DNA from 2 places in the Luteimonas yanweni genome. Region 1 is predicted to be linked to the other one. Evidence: riboswitches for the same ligand, from Rfam matches in the RefSeq annotation. Region 1 holds a riboswitch; the other holds the start of a gene.
What was found. A riboswitch is a leader RNA that binds a small molecule or an ion and turns the genes downstream of it on or off. The one in region 1 is predicted to bind cobalamin.
Positions count from the first base shown of each region.

Region 2: it holds a riboswitch for cobalamin, as region 1 does, so the genes downstream of both, btuB (TonB-dependent vitamin B12 receptor) here and WCE39_RS13285 (ribonucleoside-diphosphate reductase subunit alpha) in region 1, are expected to answer to the same signal.

Region 1 covers NZ_JBCLVC010000017.1:56,307-59,705, reverse strand. The annotation lists gene WCE39_RS13285 (ribonucleoside-diphosphate reductase subunit alpha) at 1-2,063, opposite strand, end outside; cobalamin riboswitch at 2,248-2,495, opposite strand; gene dcp (peptidyl-dipeptidase Dcp) at 2,545-3,399, opposite strand, start outside.
Region 2 covers NZ_JBCLVC010000007.1:147,854-151,252, reverse strand. The annotation lists gene btuB (TonB-dependent vitamin B12 receptor) at 1-1,782, opposite strand, end outside; cobalamin riboswitch at 1,906-2,143, opposite strand; gene WCE39_RS03655 (TfoX/Sxy family protein) at 2,199-2,549, opposite strand; gene WCE39_RS03650 (GAF domain-containing protein) at 2,567-3,052, opposite strand; gene bioD (dethiobiotin synthase) at 3,045-3,399, shown strand, end outside.

The sequences.
Region 1 (3,399 bases):
TCCTTCTTCTCCTCGTAGTAGAACGCGGAGTAGACCGGGTCGATCGAAGCCGTGCTGCCGGCGATCTGCGCGGTCGACATGTTGGGTGCCACCGCCAGCAGCCAGCCGTTGCGGAGTCCGTGCACCGACACCTGCGCCGCCAGCTCAAGCCACTGCGGGCTGTCGTAGCCGCGGTCGCGGAAGTAGGCGCCGGTGTGCCAGTCGCTACCGGCGAACATCGGATAGCTGCCCTTTTCTTTCGCCAGCGCCATGCTCGCCTGCACGGTGAGCCGGTTGATGCGCTCGTAGAGGACGTCGCTGTAGTCCTCGGCTTCCGGCGAGTCCCACTGGATGCCCTTTTGCGCCAGCAGGTGGTGCCAGCCGAAGGTGCCGAGGCCGATCGCGCGGTACTTCCGGTTGGTGATCGTGGCCTGCGGCACGGGCAGCTGGTTGAGGTCGATGACGTTGTCGAGCATGCGCACCTGGATCGGCACCAGGCGCTCCAGCACGTCGGTGATCAGGTCGCCCTGGCCGTCCTGCGGCAGGATCGCGCGGCCGAGGTTGATCGAGGACAGGTTGCAGACCACGAAGTCGCCGGCCTGCTTGGTGGTCACGACCTGGTTGCCGCTGATGATCTCCTGCATGAGCGTCGTCGGGCTCATGTTCTGCAGGATCTCGGTGCACAGGTTCGACGAGTACACCATGCCGGCGTGCTTGTTCGGGTTCCTGCGGTTGACCTCGTCGCGGTAGAACATGAAGGGGTTGCCGGTCTCAAGCTGGCTCAGCATCAGGCGCTTGAAGATGTCGATGGCCTTGACCGTGCGGCGGCTGACGCGTTCGTCGGCCACCACCTCGTCGTACCTGCGGCGGAACGAGCCCTCGCCACGGGTCTCGTCGAAGAAGTCCTGCAGATACCAGCCCTTGATCCGGTGCACCTCGTGCGGATCGAACAGGTACCAGTCGCCGCGGCGCTCCACGGCCTCCATGAAGATGTCGGGGATGCAGACGGACGTGAACACGTCGTGCGCACGCAGGCGCTGGTCGCCGTTGTTGAGGCGCAGGTCGAGGAAGGCCTCGATATCGCGGTGCCAGACATCCAGGTACACCGCCACCGCGCCCTTGCGCTGGCCGAGCTGGTCGACCGAGACCGCGGTGTTGTTGAGCTGCTTGATCCACGGCACCACGCCGCCGGACGAGTTGGGCACGCCGCGGATCGCCGAGCCCGAGGCGCGGATGTAGCCCATGTAGGCGCCCACGCCGCCGCCGCCCTTGGACACGCGGGCGATGTCCGTATTGGAGTCGTAGATGCCCTGCAACGAGTCGCCGACGGTGTCGATGAAGCACGACGACAGCTGCCCGCCGACCTTGCCCGCGTTCTGCAGGGTCGGCGTGGCCACGGTCATGTACAGGTTCGACAGCGCCCAGTAGGCCTCGCCGACCAGGCGCATGCGCCGTTCGCGGTCGCCGGGTCCGCTGCCGCCCTCGCCCTGCATCAGGTACAGCGCGATGGTGAGCCAGCGCTCCTGCGGCAGTTCGTACACCGCGCGCGAGGCGTCGGTGGCAAGGTAGCGCGTGGCCAGCAGGTACAGGCCGTTGTAGGTGAACAACAGGTCGCGCGCCGGCTCGATCATCCTGCCCGCCTCCTGCAGCTCCTCGCGCGAGTAGGCGCGCAGGATGTCGTTGGAATAGACGTTGCGGTCGGCGAGGCTTTCCTGCAGCCCGAGGTAGGGGCCATACGCCTGCGCCACGTCGTAGAAACGGTTGCGGCTGGCGCGCTTGTACAGGCGGTGCAGGTAGAGGCGCGCGGCGAACAGTTCCCACTCCGGCGCGGCCACGTCCACGCGCGCTTCGGCCTCGCGGATCAGATGGTCGACCAGGTCGTCGGCGTTGACCGCGTCCTTGCGCTCGACGAAGTCGAAGACGCCGCGCTTGTAGTCGTCGATGCCGAGCCCGGGGAACTCGCCGTGGATGCGGTCGATGGCGCGCTCCAGGCGCTCGCGCCGGTAGGGGAGGCGGCGGTTGCCGGCGTCCTTGGTGATCCAGGTGGCGACGGCGGTCGCGGTGCTGGCGTCGGTGTCGCTCATGGTTGTGCTCCCGGTGCATGCGCACGGCCGCTGTCCCTCGACAGTCGGCGGGCCTGGGAGCCACAGGGTGGGAACGCGGCGTCGCAGCGCCCGCGACGCGCTCCGCTTGGACGGATCGCGATCGCATGCGTGCTTCACCAGCCATCTCCCCCCGGAGATTCCGCAGCCGGCACCGCGCGATGTGCTTTGCGCGCGGCTGTCGGCAGGTCTTCGGGCTCGTGGATCCGGGAGTCTTCGGCGTCATGCCGTGGACTCCTCGCCTTGGTCGCCGCTTCCCGGGACCACCGTCCCAGTGCGTGTGCAACCTCGTTTCCACCTACCGCTGCGGGGCAGCGCCGGGATGGGCGGTGGCCGGATGACCCGACCACGCCGCACCGGCTTCCCTTTTCATCCCGAGCCCTGTGGCGCGGGAACCGACGGGGCACAACATATCGGGGTCTGCGCCCGGCGTCAACGCAATATGTTGGGCAAGTCGAAAGTCCTACTTCAGCCCGCGATGCTCCAGCAGCGGCTCCACGCTCGGCTCCTTGCCGCGGAATTCGCGGTAGGCCTCGGCCAGATCCCGCGAATGTCCGATCGACAGGATCTTCTCGCGGAACACCTGTCCGTTCTCGCGCGTCAGCCCGCCGTTCTCCCGGAACCACTGGAAGGCGTCGTGGTCCAGCACCTCGGCGCCAAAGTAGGCGTAGTAGCCGGCCGCATACCCGCCGCCCCAGATGTGGCTGAAGTAGTTGCTGCGGTAGCGCGGCGGCACCGCGGCCATGTCCACCTTGTACTTCGCCAGCGCCTCGCGCTCGAACGCGTCCACGTCCTTCTTCGCGTCACCGGCCGGCAGCGTGTGCCAGGCCATGTCGAGCAGCGCGGCCGCCAGGTATTCGGTGGTCGCATAGCCCTGGTTGAAGGTGCGCGCGCGCACCATCTTCTCCACCAGCTCCTGCGGCATCGGCTCGCCGGTCTGGTAGTGCCTGGCGTAGTTCGCGAACACCTTCGGATCCAGCGCCCAGTGTTCGTTGAACTGCGAGGGGAACTCGACGAAGTCGCGCGGCACGTTGGTGCCGGCCAGGCTCGGGTAGGTCGTCTTCGAGAAGATGCCGTGCAGGGCGTGGCCGAATTCGTGGAACAGCGTGGTGGTGTCGTCGAAGCTCAGCAGCGCCGGCTGGCCCTCGGCGGGCCTGGTGTAGTTCTCGACGTTGTAGATCACCGGGATGTCGCCGGTCAGGCCGTTCTGCTCGACGAAGTTGCCCATCCAGGCGCCGCCCTGCTTGCTCTCGCGCTGGAAGGGGTCGAGGTAGAACAGGGCGAGCTGGGTGCCGTCGGCGTCGAAGATGTCGAACAC
Region 2 (3,399 bases), on a different contig from region 1:
GCTGGCCCGCGCCTGCAGCGTCCACTCGGGATTGATCGCGTACTCCACGCGCAGGTCCACCGTGGCGAAACCGCCCAGGCGCACGGTGTTCGCCGCATCGTCATAGCGCGCGCCGCTTCCCAGCACCGATGCGCCGATGCGGAAATCGCCGAGCGCGCGATCGACGTCGATACGCCCGTTGTTGCGCGCGCGCCGCGGCAGCAGCCTGTCGTGGTTCGGTCCCGGCGACAGGTTGCGGGGATCGATGTGGCCGAGCTCCGCGCCGAGGTCCCAGCCGGCCAGCGTGGCGTGCGCGGTCAGTTCGGCGCCGCGGATGCGCGACTCGTCCACGTTGAGCAGGGCGAAGTCGGTGTCGTATCCGATCAGCTCGTCGATCCGGGTTTCGAACACGTTGAACGTCCAGCCCCGGTTCTGCCCCTGGCGCGCCAGGCCCAGGTTGATCGTGCGCGACTCCTCCGGCCGCAGGTCGGCATTGCCATACACGGGGTAATACAGATCGTTGAAGGTCGGAGTCTTGTAGCCGGTGCCGGCGCTGGCGGTCAGGCGCCAGCCGTCGGCGAAACTGAAGCCGTAGCCGACGCTCGCGGTGGCATGGCCGCCGAACTGTTCGTTGTCGTCGTGGCGCAGGCTGGCTTCGAAGGCATGCGCATCGAATCGGCCCTGCCAGGCGACGAAGCCGGCGGTATTGTCGCGGCGGTCCTCGATGTAGGCCGTGCTGGCCTCCACCGCGTCGCGCATCCAGTCGATGCCGACGCTCAGCACCTGGTCGTCGCCGATCGCCACGTCGCCCTGCGCCGAGGCGGTGAAGCGACGGGTGTTGATGCGGCTGGCAAAGTCGCGACTGTCGTCGACGGGATCGTGGAAGCGGGTCAGGGCGCGGTCGTCCGAGCGGCCCACGCGCAGGTCCAGGTCGACGTTGGCGCGCGGCCGCCACTTCAGTCGCGTGCCCAGAACCTGCTGCCGGTTGTCGGCCTCGTTGCCGCCGAAGATGCTGCCGTCGTATTCGTTGAAGGCATCGGCAAGCAGCGCATGGCCTTCCAGGTCCAGGGTATCGGACACCTCAATGCCGCCGCGCAGGCTCACCGACGCGTTCCGGTAGCCGTCGCGGTCGGGCTCGTCGACGAAGCAGCCCGCGCCCCAGCCGGCAGCGGTGCCGCGGCAGGCGTCGATGCCGTCGGTGCGCTGCCACGCGCCCTGCGCCTGGAACCAGGCACGCCCGGTGCGCTGGCCGATGCCCGTGCTGGCCGAGCGGAAGCCGTTGTTGCCCGCGCCCATGCTGAAGGTGCCCTGCAGCGGGCCTTCCGCCGGGCGACGGGTGAAGATCTGCACCACGCCGCCGATCGCCTCGGCGCCGTACAGGCTCGAGCGCGGCCCGCGCACCACTTCGATGCGTTCGATCTGCTCCAGCGGCAGGTCCTGGAACGAGCTCATGCCGGCGGTCGCCGAGCCGATGCGCACGCCGTCCACCAGCACCAGCACGTGGTCGGACTCGGTGCCGCGCAGGAACATCGAGCTCAGCTTGCCGGCGCCGCCCTGGTTGGCGAAGTCCATGCCGGCGCGGCCTCGCAGCAGGTCCAGCAGCGAGGTCGCCTGGCTGCGTTCGATCAGCTCCCGGTCGATCACCTGCACCGGGACGTTGCTGTCGATGGCATTGAGCTCGGTGCGCGTGGCGGTGACCACGATCGTGTCGAGTTCGGTGGCCTGGGCCCGGCCGGTGGCATGGGCAGCGGGTGACAGTGCCAGCGCGATCGCCAGCGTGAGGAAGGTGTGGTGCGGCTTCATTCGGAAACTCCATGCGTCGCGCACGCCCGCGCGACCGGTGTGGAAGAAGTCGCGCGTGGAGGATCCGACGGAGGGGCGACATGCGGGGCACGGCGCAACTGCCGCCGCAATGCCCTCCGCATCGCAACCAGTGGCTTCCTGGCCGGTCTCCGGGCTCGCGGGCGGACAGCGCTGTGGCTGGCCAGCCCCGGCGCCTTCCCGTGCGGATGCACAGTGGCGGTTTGCCGGGGTGTTTCCTCGCTTACCGTTGCGGGGGCAGCGCCGGAATGCTTCGCCCGCGTGGCGCGGACGGAAGGTCACCGGCTTCCCGTTTCAACCCTTGGGGGAATCCCCTCGGGTCACCAGAAAGTGCGCGCAGTGTACGGCAGCGAGATGGTGCGCGACAGTCGCGGTGACGCGTGACCGCCGCGAATGGATCAGTCGTCAACGGCCTCGTCGAACAGACGCGGCGTCGGCATCGCATCGTCTTCCTGCATGACCGTGGTGGTCACCGGTCCGGCGGGCGGGCGGTTGCGTGGCGGCGGCAGGTCGGCGATCGCGGCCTCGGCGGCGGCGACCAGTTCCACCCGGCGTTCGTCGGGCACGTCCTGCCAGTGGCAGTCGCGCAGCGCGCCTTCCAGCGAGTACAGCAGGTTGAGGCTGGGCTTGAAGCCGGCGCGCTTGATGCGCATGAACGCCTCCAGCGGACCCGCTTCCATGAGGTCTTCCGGCGTCCTCAGGCCCACCTGGCGCAGCCACGCGGCCGACTTCGGGCCGATGTTGCGCATCTTGAGCGGTTGGGCGCTCACGAGCCCAGTGATTCCACGTACACGCGTGCGATCTCCTCGAGTCCCCTCTGGTCTTCAACGTCGAACCGGGCCGGAACCGGACTGTCGAGGTCGAACACGCCGACCAGGGCGCCGGCGTGGAACAGCGGGACAACCAGTTCCGAACGCGATGCGGCGTCGCAGGCGATGTGGTCGGCTACGGCGTTGACGTCGTCCACGCGCTGGGTTTCGCCGCTGCGCGCGGCCGCGCCGCAGACGCCGCGGTCGAGCGGGATGCGCACGCAGGCGGGCTGGCCCTGGAACGGGCCGACCACCAGCTCGGTGCCGTCGTAGAAGTAGAAGCCGACCCAGTTGAGCTCCGGCAGTGCGTGGTAGACCAGCGCCGAGAGGTTGGCGGCGTTGGCGATGCGGTCGCGCTCGCCATGGAGGAGGGCGCGCGCCTGGGCGGCGAGCTGGGCGTACTGCTGCGGCTTGTCGCCGCTTAGACTCTGCGTGGTGAACATGGAACCAAGTGTAGCGCGGGGCGTGCTGGTGACCGGCACCGACACCGGCGTCGGCAAGAGCGTGGCCAGCGTGGCCCTGCTGCATGCGCTGCGCGCGCGCGGGCTGCGCGCGGTGGGCATGAAGCCCGTGGCCGCCGGCTGCGAGGCCACGGCGCAGGGCGTGTGCAACGACGATGCGCTGGCCCTGCAGGCCGCCAGTGACCCCGTGCCGGCCTACGCCGACGTCAATCCCTGGGCATTGCCCGAAGCCACCGCGCCGCAGCTCGCGGCGCGCGCGGCCGGCATCGAGGTGTCCATGCCGCCCGTGCTGGCGGCGTACGCACGGCTCGCGGCGGATGCCGACGCGG